DNA from 4 places in the Ensifer sp. VA4 genome. Region 2 is predicted to be linked to each of the others. Evidence: riboswitches for the same ligand, from Rfam matches in the RefSeq annotation. Region 2 holds a riboswitch; each other region holds the start of a gene.

Region 1 (3,193 bases), on a different contig from region 2:
ACCAGCCGCTCGATCCATGCCGCGCTGTCGACGATGAGGTAGAAGGGATCGAGCTTCACGCGAACACCGCCTTTCCGATGACGGGCGTGGAGGGTACGGCAAAATCGCGCGGTTCGAGCATGCCTGCCTCGAGGGCATCGCGTCCGGCATCGATCGCCCGGGCGAAGGCCGACGCCATGAGGGCCGGCTTCGCCGCTCCGGCGACGGCGGTATTGAGCAGCACCGCATCGAAGCCAAGCTCCATCACCGCCGTTGCGTGCGACGGGCGGCCAATGCCGGCATCGACGATCAGCGGCATATCCGGAAAATGGGCACGCATGGCTCTCAAGGCGGAGATGTTCTGTGGCCCCTTGGCGCTGCCGATCGGCGCGCACCAGGGCATCAGCACCCTGCATCCGGCTTCGACGAGGTGCTCGCCGACCACCAGGTCGTCGGTCGTATAGGGGAAGACCTCGAAACCTTCGGCTGAGAGGATGCGTGCCGCCTCGACCAACCCGAAGACATCGGGCTGCAGCGTATCCTGATGGCCGATGACTTCGAGCTTGATCCAGTTCGTGTCGAAGACCTCGCGCGCCATCTTCGCGGTCAGCACCGCCTCCGACACCGAGTGGCAACCGGCGGTGTTCGGCAGCACGCGCACGCCGAGCGCGCGGATCAGTTCGAAGAAGCCGCCGCCTTGTTTTCCGCCGGCGGTTTCGCGACGAAGCGAGACCGTGACGACCTCCGTTGCCGACGAACGAACCGCGTCTTCGAGGGAGGCAGGCGAGGGGTAGCGGGCGGTGCCCAGAAGCAGGCGGGAACGCAGTTCCTGTCCGTAAAGCGTCAGCATGCCTCAGCCTCCTTTCATCGGCGAGAGAATTTCGATCCGGTCGCGATCGTTGAGGGAATGGGCCGAACGGTCGGCCCGGTGCACCAGCTCGCCATTGACGGCGGTAGCAAGCCAATCCCCTTCGAAGTCGAGTGTCGCCAGAAGCTCGGCAAGGGTCGTGACTGCGAGGTCATGCTCCTCGCCGTTGACAATCAATTTCATGCGGCGTCTCCCTTCAGGTTCCAGGCAAGCGCAAGGTCCGCCGCTTCCTCGGCCAAGGCCGGCGAAAGCAGGAAGCCATGACGGTAAAGCCCGTTTAGCGCGATGGTGTTTCCGGCGCGATTGATGCGCGGCAGGTTGTCTGCAAAGGCCGGTCGGACGCCGGTGCCGGTTTCGAGAAGGCGCGCCTCGCCGAAGGCAGGGTGCAGCGCATAGGCGGCATTCAGCAACTCCATCAGGGAGCGGACAGTGATCGGACCGCCATCATCGGATTCGATCATGGTCGCCCCGCACATGAAGAGGCCGTTGCCGCGCGGCACGATGTAGAGTGGGATGCGCGGGTGGATGAGACGGACTGGCCGCGACAATTCCACTTCATCGCTTTGCAGGTAGAGCATCTCGCCACGTACCCCACGCAGTCCGGCGGTGCTGCTGATTCTTGCGGCGCCACGGCAATCGGCGATCAGATCGTAGCCGCCATCGCTATCCGTCTCGCCGATGAGGGCGACACCGCTTTCGACAAGCTTTTGCCTTAGCAAGGAAAGCGCTCGGCGCGGGTCGAGATGCGCCTCGCCCGGAAAAAACAACGCCTCCCGGAAGCGCCCGGCAAGCGCCGGCTCCAGCGCTGTGACCGCCTCGGCATCGAGCCACTCGAAGCCGGAGGTGCGTGAAGCGAAGCGTTTGAGTTCGCCGGCGTCGCGTGGCGGGGCGACGACGAGGGTGCCGTTGCGCGATACCTCTCCGGGAAGCGCCCGATCCCACCAATCGATGGCGGCTATGCCGCGTGTCAGCACCGGTTCCTCGGCGCTCTCGCGCTCGCACCAGGGCGCAAGCATACCGCCGGCAAACCAGGATGCGGCCCCGCCGAAGTCTGGCTGCCGCTCCGCAACCGTCACTTCGACGCCTCGGGCGGTCAATTCATGGGCGAAGGCCAGTCCGACGACGCCGGCGCCTTTGATGAGGGCGCGCATGGTCAATGCGCCCAGCCGCGGCCAGCGGGACGTGTGATGGGAAAAGTCGCGGTGAAGATACGCATTGCCGAGGCTCCATTATTGGAGACCCAGTTCGACCGGAAGGGAGGGAAGGACGCCTTGCCGAAGTCTGTACGCGCGAACGCGACGATTGCGGCAGCGATGTCTGCACCGTCCCTACGCCAGTATGAACTGGATCAGGTTCAACGGGTCACTGCGCTGCGCAAACCGCCTAGCAGAATCTCAGCCCCTTGCCGGGACACCCCTGGTGAATGCGTTAAACTGACCGGCAGTGTCGGTCCTTGTCAAGGCCTGCCGTCTTCTACACGATGGGTAGAATCCCGGCTGAAAAAATAATCTATAAAATTGCCGCCGAGAGATGACGCGTGCGCAGCGAGTTGTCACTTGCGGCTTGCCGGGCGAGCAATCGCCCGGTTCGGAAACGCTGCAAGCCGCAAAAGCGATCATTCAAATCGGATATCACTCGCTGATCGCTGCATTTCGTCGGGTGCCGCCATCGTTAAGCATTTGCAGTGCGTTCCGGCATCCTCCGCTATTTCTGCTGGCCCTAATCGAGTTGCATTCTGCGCCCACTGGTTGAATATTTCCGTCGGTTTTTCCGAGGGGTGGTTGCTTGCTCAAGAATGAGAAGAAATTATAGATAATATCAGAATCTATCTATATTGCTTCGCGAAGCCAGAGGGAGTGAGCAGCAGTGCTGGATGCAAACATATCGATCGAGCCGACTTCGAACACCGTCGAAACCACCGAAAACCGGTGGGATCTCGCCGAAGCGCAAGAAATCTATCAACTGCCGTTCAACGACCTGCTGTTTCGCGCCCATTCCATCCATCGCTCCCATTTCGATCCCAACGCCGTCCAGATGAGCCGACTGCTCTCGATCAAGACCGGGGGCTGTGCCGAAGATTGCGGTTATTGCAGCCAGTCGGCACATTACCCGACCGGGCTCAAGGCGTCGAAATTGATGGAGGTCGAGCGCGTTCTCGCTGAAGCGCGGAAGGCAAAAGACGGTGGCGCGACGCGCTATTGCATGGGCGCCGCCTGGCGCAGTCCGAAGGAGCGCGACATGGAGGCGATTGTCGCCATGATCAGCGGCGTCAGGGCACTCGGCATGGAGACCTGCATGACGCTCGGAATGCTGACACCCGCCCAGTCCGAGCGTCTCGCGGACGCC
Region 2 (3,193 bases):
GAGGCGAAGTCGAGGCGAAGTTGCTAAACATTGGACAGTTACGCAAAAGCCGCCTCCCATGTCCGTGTCGCTGCTTGCCGCTTACCGGGAATCTCGCGCCGTCTGGATGGCGCCGATAACCGACGCAATGAAACATATCGTCGGACGCTCATCAATGAAGTGGCCGCCGATCGTGATGGTCGAACCCCTGGGCTCGTCTTCGTGATTCATTGGATCGGGCCCCACACCGAACTGCGCTGCCGAAGCTGTGCCGGGCCAAAGAAACGCGACGCCTGAAGACATTGTCGATACTGTGCGACAGCTCGATTATTGCCAATGATGAAAGTGAGTGCCGGTGACCGGGAACGGCACCGGCACCGGCATCGGTAAACACGGGAGCGGGTCAATCGCTCAGGTCATTTCGCAAGAATCCGGTCTTCAATTCCCAGTGACGGGGTCGGGTCGCGGCTTAATCTGGCCAGTGAGGCGATGTTGCTCGGAATCACGCCAAAGACGCGGCATGTGGCGGCCGAGGCCGGGAAATTGGGGGCACTCATCCGCTAGGCCCCAGAGATCTTCAGCCGTTAAAACTCGCGACACACGCATATCTGTTCCTCCGTCGCGCGGCAGAGACCTCAAGACCCCCACAGGATCGTATCCAGATCAGCAAAATCGGTGTTACGAAATAACGCCGATACAATGCGTGCTGCCTGGGTTGCGGCACACGGGATCTGGCTAAAATGCCCGCGTATCACCCGATCGCCAGACTGGAGAGCGCCGAGCGGCTTCGAGATCGACCATAGAGTTCGTCCGATCCACTTTTGAACTGGTATAGAGTTCAAACCAGAAGATGAGGGCGGCGCCGGTGCCCCGCCTTTCCAAGCCAAGGGCCTAGATTAGAGACAACGACGTGAGAGAAACTCTCGCTGAACGTCGAGCGGCTTCGCGGCAGCGCCGCCGACCATATTTGTCCCAGCTGTGGGCATTGGTTGGGAACACGATGACATAATGTTGATCGCCAATAATTGACATTACCTCCCACGCTCCCCTAGCATCCAATAATGCCGAGGGGCGCATCTGACGGTGCTGAGATGGCGGTGAGCCAGACCCTTGAACCTGAACCGGATCATACCGGCGTAGGAACGGCGGGGCCTCCATCGGCACATCAGCCGCGCCTGCGCCTTTCATCCGGATCTCCATCATTTGGTTTTGGAAAGATCGCTGATGCCTGCACGTAGTTTAGGATGTTGCGACGGAGAATTCCGGGAGCCGAGCCGGCCAGTAGCTACCCTCGATCATTCGGGTTCCTCGCTGGCAGCTGGAATGGGCGCGCGCCTTAGCACCCGGGTGCGAGCAGCCGTCCACATTGAGCGCACCACCTCTACCTGCCACGGAAGCTGGACATGACTGCTATCGCTGTCACTATTGCAGGATCGGATTCCGGTGGTGGTGCCGGTATCCAGGCGGATCTGAAGACGTTTTCGGCGCTCGGCGTCTATGGCGCCAGCGTGATTACTGCTGTCACGGCGCAGAACACCCGTGGGGTCACGGCCGTCGAGGATATCTCTCCGGCCGTCGTCACAGCTCAGATCGATGCGGTGTTTTCGGACCTCGCCGTTGGCGCGGTGAAGCTCGGCATGGTGTCCCGCCAGGAGACCATTACCGCGATCGTTTCCGGTTTGAAGAGGCACGGACAGATGGCCGTCATCGATCCCGTGATGGTCGCCACTTCAGGTGACGTATTGTTACGTCCGGATGCGATCGCGACGCTCAAGGAGGAGTTGCTGCCACTTGGGCTTATCGTGACGCCGAACCTGCCTGAAGCGGCGTTGTTGACAGGACGCGCGATTGCGCAGAACGAGACGGAGCTGGCGCGCCAGGCGGAGTTGCTCCTGAAGCTTGGTGCGCGCGCCGTGCTGATGAAAGGCGGGCATGCGAAGGGCGATGAAGCGGTGGATATCCTCTTTTGTGGCGACACCCTCTTGCGCCTGTCGCGCTCGCGGGTCGAGACAAGGAATGATCATGGCACCGGCTGCACACTGTCAGCCGCAATCGCGGCTGGTCTTGCCCGCCGGCAGACGCTTGAAGACGCGGTTGTAGCCGCCAAGACCTATCTGCACGAGGCGCTTGTTGCCGGAGCGGACTTGACGATCGGGCAGGGGCGGGGACCGGTCCATCACTTCCATCAGTGGTGGGGCCGAAGCGGCGATTAATCCCATTCCCGAAGCCGTGTGCCGGTTTCACCGTTCAAGTTCAGCTAAGAAAACCAAGTCATTCCATTGCGGATAAGCGATGGAATGACCTTCGAGGCGAGAAGTTCGTCGCTTGCGAGATGCGGACGCGCGACGGGGACGGCGCGCGCGTTTCGGTTCAGGCTACCGCAGCGCTGACGTGAGCCGGCTGCTCCGCCTTGAGCAGTTTCCGGTAGAGCGCGACATGTTCGCGGCCGCAGTCGACATGGCTCATCGGGCGCCTGAGGGTTGCCCGAAGATTGTCCCAGGATCGCGGTGTGCTCAGCACATCAAGCATCCGATCGGCAAGGTCTTGTGCGCTGCCGGCCCGGAAATGATAGCCGTCCAGGCGGTCGCGAACTTTCTCGGCCATGCCGCCGATATCCGAACACAGGATCGGTCGACCATGGTGCAGGGCTTCCTGAATGACGACCGGAGAATTCTCCCACCACACCGAGGGCATCACCACCCAGTCAACCGAACGCATCAGCCGCGGCATATCCTGGTTCTGGTAGGCACCATAGAAGCGGACGCGCCGGCCGGCGTCCTCGATCAGCTTCGCGACGCGCTCCTGATACCCGGTCGGCTGGCGTTCGAGGTTGCCGCCGAAGATCATCAGCGTGGAATCGTCACCCCAGATCTCCTCGGGCACGCGTGACACGGCGTCGATCAACACATGCACGCCTTTGAACGGGGTCATCTGCCCGAAATAGGCAAAGCGGTTGCGTCGTGCCGTCGGCGTTGGCAGTTCGCGTGCGGGGGTCTTTTCCCCCATGACGATGCCGTTTTCGATCACGAAGATCTTCTCGGCGGCGATGCCCCACTCGACATAGCGATTGGCGAGAAAGGCGCTCGGGGCGATGAAGGCGTCGGCAAGGTTCAGCATGCCCCGCACGAATTGCTCGCGGCGGACGAAGCGCGACACCGGGATTTCGGGGAAGCACGTGTGGCAGCTGATCGGCGAGGCGCCATTGCATAGCTGA
Region 3 (3,193 bases), on a different contig from region 2:
GGACCGAAAAGAGGCAACCCTTCGGCAGGTCGAGCTCGAGCGTACCGGCAAGCAGCGGATAGGCCTCTTCCTCGCCGGAGGTCATCAGCACCGAAAGCCCGCGCTCGGCAAGGGCGACCGCCTGCAACAGGTGCAGGAAGGCATGGTCGCTGCGGGTGCCGCCAAGCGCACCGGCAAAGATCAAGCTGTCGGCACCACGCGACAGGGCAGCCTCGACGGCGATCTCGCCATCCGTGGCCGCCTTTGCCGCCGGATAGGCCTCGCGCGGAACGGAGGCGAATTCGGAAAGCAGGGTGTCTTCAGTCGAATCGAAATCACCGACCCAGACATCCGGGACGATGCCGAGCAGACGGGCGTGCCGCATGCCGCCGTCAGCCGCGACGAAGCGGCTTCCGCCGAGCTGGCGTGTCAGCCGGTCGGTGCTTGTGAGCGCACCGCCAAGCAGAATGGTGAAGGTCGATCGAGCCATGGCAAAGCCCATAGCGCAAAGGACCGCGGAAGGAAAACGAAGAAAGCTGCAAGACGGTCGGATCTCAAGATTTTGCGAGAGCCGTCAATGGCCTTCCGGCACCGGATCGGGAGACAGCATGCCGGCATAGACGCCGGGCGTCGAATCCGGAATCTCGATAGCGCCGGCCACACGCTCATAGAACCTCGCCGGGCCGACCCCGCCGATGACCGCATAACCGTAGCCAGCCTCGCGCATCGCCGTCAGGCTTTCGATCAGCAGCGCCTCGCCGATGCCCTGCCCGCGCATGCCTTCGTCGACGCCGGTCGGGCCGAAGAAACCGAGCGCGGTCACGTCGTAGCAGGCGAAACCGACGATCTTCTCGTCATGCACCGCGATATGAATGCGCGTCGGGGTCGAGGAAAAGGCCGCTTCCGCCTCGCCCGCCCAGCCGGCGCCGAAAGTCCTCTCGATCCAGGAGACGATCAGGCGGCGCTCGGGCGCCATGGCGCGGCGAATGCGGATGCCCGGGCCAAGCTTCGACTGGGGCTGCGCCGGCAAGGCATATAGTCGAACGAGCATATCTGGCATGGCATTTCCTCCTCGCAGCTCTCTGCAGCTTTTGTCTTAGCGCGGCTGCCGGCTTACGCAAGCGCGGACGCCATGCCCGGAGCCGCACCAGTCTCGGCTTGCACCAAACACGCTTGCCATGGAACCAACGTGGCGGTAAATCTCTTGGCGCTCTAACGGGGTGCCTTCCGACCGCATGACGGCCGAAGGCTGAGAGGCGTGAAACGCCAACCCGCGGAACCTGATCCGGCTCATACCGGCGGAGGGATTAGACGCGATCGCACCGATACGCCCTTTTCCCGTGCAACAACGAACATTGGGAGAGGTGCTTCGCATGTCCAATTCATCACAGCTCAAAATGATTAGCCGGCTAAAGCAATTCCAGCAAAAGTGCGACGCGGTTTTGCGTCCGGAATTGCGCAAAAGTAAGAAGCTGGAGCGCTTCCGCGCTCTAGCTCTGGCTGCCGCGGCAAGCCTTGTTTTCGCTGGTTATGCAACGGCTGCCGACAAGACGCTGACGGTCTATACCTATGAGAGCTTCATCACCGAATGGGGCCCCGGCGCCAAGGTGGCGGAAGCCTTCGAAAAGACGTGCGAGTGCAAGGTCAACTATGTCGGCGTTGCCGATGGCGTCGAATTGCTTACCCGCCTGAAGCTCGAAGGCGAAGCTTCGAAGGCCGACATCGTGCTCGGTCTCGACACCAACCTCGTGGCGGAAGCCAAGGCAACCGGCTTCTTCGCGCCGCACGGGGTCGACGCCAAGGACCTCAAGGTCCCGGGCGACTTCTCCGACGATACCTTCCTGCCCTATGACTACGGCCACTTCGCCGTCGTCTATGACACCGAAACGCTGAAGACGCCGCCGAAGAGCCTCAAGGAACTGGTGGAAGGCGACGCGTCGCAGAAGATCGTCATCGAGGACCCGCGCACCTCGACGCCCGGCCTCGGTCTGCTGCTCTGGGTCAAGGCCGTCTATGGTGATGAGGCGGGTGCCGCCTGGGCAAAGCTCAAGGATCGCGTCCTGACGGTCACCCCCGGCTGGTCGGAAGCCTATGGCCTCTTCACCAAGGGCGAAGCGCCGATGGTGCTCTCCTATACCACCTCGCCCGCCTACCACATGGTTGCTGAGAACACCGACCGCTACCAGGCGGCCGCTTTCTCCGAAGGCCACTACATCCAGATCGAAGTCGCCGGCATGACCAAGAATGCCAAGGAGCCGGAACTGGCTAAGCAGTTCTTGAGCTTCATGACCGGGCCGGAGTTCCAGTCGATCATCCCGACGACCAACTGGATGATGCCGGTTGGCGCCACCAGCGCGCCGCTGCCGGATGCTTTCAACAAGCTGGTCACTCCGGAAAAGACCTTGCTGCTGCCGTCGGAAGAGGTCGCGAAGAACCGCAAGGCCTGGATCGACGAGTGGCTTGCCGCGATGAGCAAGAACTGAGGCCGGATTGTTCGCGCTTCGCGAAAACCGCATGACGGTTGCCGCCGGGGCATTTTGCCTCGGCGCCTTCCTGCTCTTCGTCGGCCTGGCGATCGCCGCCTTGCTCGCTGAGACCGGCGGCGCGGGCGAGGGCCCCCTGTTCGACGCCTATATCTGGCGCGTCACCCGCTTCACGCTGCTGCAGGCAAGCCTTTCCACGCTGCTATCGGTGCTCTTCGCGATACCGGTGGCGCGGGCGCTGGCGCGGCGGCCGCAGTTTTTCGGCCGCATCTGGCTCTTGCGGCTGATGGCGCTGCCGCTCGGTCTGCCCGTTCTCGTCGGCGCGCTTGGACTCATCGAAATCTGGGGACGCCAAGGGTTCCTCAATGCGGGCCTGCGCTGGCTTGGTCTTGAGCGGCCGGTCAGCATCTACGGCCTGTTCGGCATCCTGCTCGCCCATGTCTTCTTCAACATGCCGCTTGCGGCGCGCCTGTTCCTGGCCGGTCTCGAGCGCATTCCCGCCGAATACTGGCGCAGCGCCGCCAATCTCGGCATGGCGTCCCACGCGCTTTTCCGCTTCATCGAATGGCCTGTTGTTCGCGGCCTGCTGCCGGGTGCGGCCGGCCTCGTCTTCATGCTCTGCGCCACCAGCTTCACGCTCGTGCTGACGCTTGGCGGCGGGCCGGCGGCCAGCACGATCGAGGTCGCGATCTACCAGGCGCTGCGCTTCGATTTCGATCCGCCGCGCGCCA
Region 4 (3,193 bases), on a different contig from region 2:
TGAATGACGGGTTCGCTGGCGACGACTTTTGCGTGAGGCTTACATATCGTTCAACCGATACAGGGGCAAGCTAGTCGCCCACGGCCAGCATCCGCCTTGCTGTCGGAAGGGACTGCGAGGCGTCCCTCCCGACGTGTTGCGCGTTAACTCCCAGCTTCGACTTCGCCGACCGGCATATAGAGGTCGCCGCCTTCGCGATACTTGGCGGCCATCGCCTCCAGCCCTTCCTTCTGTGCTTCCGCCCGAATGTCGTGCGAGATCCGCATCGAGCAGAACTTCGGGCCGCACATGGAGCAGAAATGCGCCACCTTGTGCGCTTCCTTCGGCAGCGTCTCGTCGTGGAAGTTGCGGGCTGTCTCCGGGTCGAGCGACAGGTTGAACTGGTCTTCCCAGCGGAACTCGAAGCGGGCGCGTGACAGCGCGTCGTCGCGCACCTGCGCGGCGGGATGGCCCTTGGCGAGGTCGGCGGCGTGGGCGGCGATCTTGTAGGTGATGACGCCCACCTTGACGTCGTTGCGGTCCGGCAGGCCCAGATGCTCCTTCGGCGTGACGTAGCACAGCATGGCGGTGCCGAACCAGCCGATCATCGCGGCGCCGATGCCGGAGGTGATGTGGTCGTAGCCGGGAGCGATATCCGTCGTCAGCGGTCCGAGCGTGTAGAACGGCGCCTCGCCGCAGACGGCGAGCTGCTTGTCCATGTTTTCCTTGATCTTGTGCATCGGCACGTGACCGGGGCCTTCGATCATCACCTGACAATCCTTGGCCCAGGCGATCCTCGTGAGTTCGCCGAGCGTCTCCAGTTCGGCGAATTGCGCCGCGTCGTTGGCGTCGGCGATCGAGCCGGGGCGCAAGCCATCACCGAGCGAGAAGGAGACGTCATAGGCGCGGCAGATGTCGCAGATCTCCTCGAAATGCTCGTAGAGGAAGCTCTCCTTGTGATGATGCAGACACCACTTGGCCATGATCGAGCCGCCGCGCGAGACGATGCCGGTCACCCGGTCGACGGTGAGCGGAATGTAATGCAGCCGCACGCCGGCATGGATGGTGAAATAGTCGACGCCCTGTTCGGCCTGCTCGATCAGCGTGTCGCGGTAGACCTCCCAGGTCAGGTCCTCGGCGATGCCGTTGACCTTTTCCAGCGCCTGATAGAGCGGCACGGTACCGATCGGAACCGGCGAATTGCGGATGATCCATTCGCGGATGTTGTGGATGTTGCGGCCGGTCGAAAGGTCCATGACCGTGTCGGCGCCCCAGCGGGTCGCCCAGACCATCTTTTCGACCTCTTCGGCCATCGACGAGGTGACGGCGGAGTTGCCGATATTGGCGTTGATCTTCACCAGGAAGTTCCGGCCGATGATCATCGGCTCGGATTCCGGATGGTTGATGTTGGCGGGCAGGATCGCCCGGCCGCTGGCGATTTCCTGGCGCACGAATTCCGGTGTGACATGGTCGGGGATATGGGCGCCGAAGCTCTCGCCATCGCGCGCTTTCGCGCGCGCCGCATCGCGGCCGAGGTTTTCTCGGATCGCCACGAATTCCATTTCGGGCGTGATGATGCCGGCGCGGGCATAGGCAAGCTGGGTTACCGCCTTGCCGGCCACTGCCTTCAGCGGCGCATGCTGGAACGGGAAGGTCGGCGTCAGCCGGTCGCCGCTGGCAAAGCCGTTGTCCTCTGGCCGGACGGTGCGCCCCTCGTAGGTTTCCACATCGCCGCGGGCGACGATCCAGTTGCGGCGGAGCCGCGGCAACCCCTCCTCGATGCGGATTTCGGCATCGTCGGCGGTATAGGCGCCGGAGGAATCATAGACCGTGACCGGCGGTTCGCCCGAGGTCGGGTGCAGCGCGATCTCACGCATCGGCACGCGGAGATCCGGATGCAGGATGCCGGCCTTGTGAACTTTTCGGGATGCCGGAAGCGGACCTTGGGTGACCGAGAGGGCTGCGGGCTTTGTGGCAATATTCATGACGAGGCTCCAAGTTTGCGATTGGAGACCCAGTTCTGATGCCGGAAGGATGAAAGACGCGCCGCCAGGTGCTGAACGCACGGAATCCTGGCTTCGATATCTGCACCGTCCCTACGCCAGTATGAACTGGATCAGGTTCAACGGGTCACTGCGCCACAGCCGGCGAGCCGGCCATCCAGCAGAATCTCAGCCCCTTGCGGGACCCCCCTGGTGAATGCCCAAGAGATAGCCATCGAACGGCACGGGTCGTCAAGCGTTAATCCGCTTATCGATCCGATTGCGCGTACTGCGGGTATATCGAGTCTACCGTGGAACTCAGCGGTCGGCCTTCACCGATCCTCCACGCTCCGCATAGTCGGCGCGGTTGATGCCGTGGCGCTGGAGCTTGTCGTAAAAGGTCTTGCGCGGAATGCCGAGCGCTTCGATGGTCGCCTTGACGTCGCCGCGCTGGGCTCGGAGCGCCTCCTTCAGGATCTCCGCCTCGTAGCGTTCGAGCCGCTCCGGCAGCGCGAAACCGGACTGTTCGGCCGAGGCAACGGGCTGCCCCAACGGGCCTTCGACGCCGAGCGCGACGCGTTCGGCAAAATGCGAAAGCTCGCGCACATTGCCAGGCCAGTTGTGCGTCATCAGGTGCTGCTGCACGGTCGGTGAGATGACGGGCATGTCACGCTTGAAGCGCTCGACTGCCCGGGTCAGGAAGTGCGAGAAGAGCAGCGGGATGTCGTCACGGCGTTCGCGCAGCGGCGGGATCGACAACGTCACGACGTTCAATCGAAAGTAGAGATCTTCGCGAAAGTCACCGCGCTGCGCCGGGTCGCCGAGATCAATTTTTGCGGCGGCGATGACGCGGATATCGACGGGACGGACCTGATTGGTGCCGAGCGGCGTAATCTCGCGAGCTTCAAGAACACGCAGCATCTTGACCTGGGTCGCCGGCGGCATCGCCTCGATCTCGTCGAGGAACAGCGTGCCGCCGCTGGCGTGTTCGATGCGACCGACGCGCTTCTTCAAGGCGCCAGTGAAGGCACCCTGTTCGTGGCCGAAGAGTTCGCTTTCGATCACCGTTTCCGGCAGGGCGCCGCAGTTCAGCGCGACGAAGTTGCCGTTGCGGCGCCGGCTCCAATTGTGGAGCAGGGTGGCAACCACTTCCTTGCCGCTGCCGGTTTCGCCGGCGACGAGCACGTCGACATCCGTGTCGGCGATGTGCCGGATCGTCTGCCGCAGCCGCT

The links. A riboswitch is a leader RNA that binds a small molecule or an ion and turns the genes downstream of it on or off. The one in region 2 is predicted to bind thiamine pyrophosphate.
Region 1: linked by a shared signal. The riboswitch ahead of thiO (glycine oxidase ThiO) and the one ahead of thiD (bifunctional hydroxymethylpyrimidine kinase/phosphomethylpyrimidine kinase) in region 2 are both predicted to bind thiamine pyrophosphate.
Region 3: linked by a shared signal. The riboswitch ahead of thiB (thiamine ABC transporter substrate binding subunit) and the one ahead of thiD (bifunctional hydroxymethylpyrimidine kinase/phosphomethylpyrimidine kinase) in region 2 are both predicted to bind thiamine pyrophosphate.
Region 4: linked by a shared signal. The riboswitch ahead of thiC (phosphomethylpyrimidine synthase ThiC) and the one ahead of thiD (bifunctional hydroxymethylpyrimidine kinase/phosphomethylpyrimidine kinase) in region 2 are both predicted to bind thiamine pyrophosphate.

What each region holds. Positions count from the first base shown of each region.
Region 1 covers NZ_JBVQPO010000011.1:264,486-267,678, reverse strand. The annotation lists gene AC0C6X_RS20815 (thiamine phosphate synthase) at 1-59, opposite strand, end outside; gene AC0C6X_RS20810 (thiazole synthase) at 56-829, opposite strand; gene thiS (sulfur carrier protein ThiS) at 833-1,030, opposite strand; gene thiO (glycine oxidase ThiO) at 1,027-1,998, opposite strand; TPP riboswitch at 2,155-2,275, opposite strand; gene bioB (biotin synthase BioB) at 2,735-3,193, shown strand, end outside.
Region 2 covers NZ_JBVQPO010000009.1:168,994-172,186, reverse strand. The annotation lists TPP riboswitch at 1,037-1,139, shown strand; gene thiD (bifunctional hydroxymethylpyrimidine kinase/phosphomethylpyrimidine kinase) at 1,383-2,192, shown strand; gene AC0C6X_RS17315 (glycosyltransferase family 4 protein) at 2,350-3,193, opposite strand, start outside.
Region 3 covers NZ_JBVQPO010000004.1:197,848-201,040, reverse strand. The annotation lists gene AC0C6X_RS08080 (thiamine diphosphokinase) at 1-469, opposite strand, end outside; gene AC0C6X_RS08075 (GNAT family N-acetyltransferase) at 554-1,039, opposite strand; TPP riboswitch at 1,186-1,303, shown strand; gene thiB (thiamine ABC transporter substrate binding subunit) at 1,452-2,462, shown strand; gene thiP (thiamine/thiamine pyrophosphate ABC transporter permease ThiP) at 2,470-3,193, shown strand, end outside.
Region 4 covers NZ_JBVQPO010000011.1:124,556-127,748, reverse strand. The annotation lists gene thiC (phosphomethylpyrimidine synthase ThiC) at 144-1,964, opposite strand; TPP riboswitch at 2,055-2,183, opposite strand; gene AC0C6X_RS20150 (sigma-54-dependent transcriptional regulator) at 2,280-3,193, opposite strand, start outside.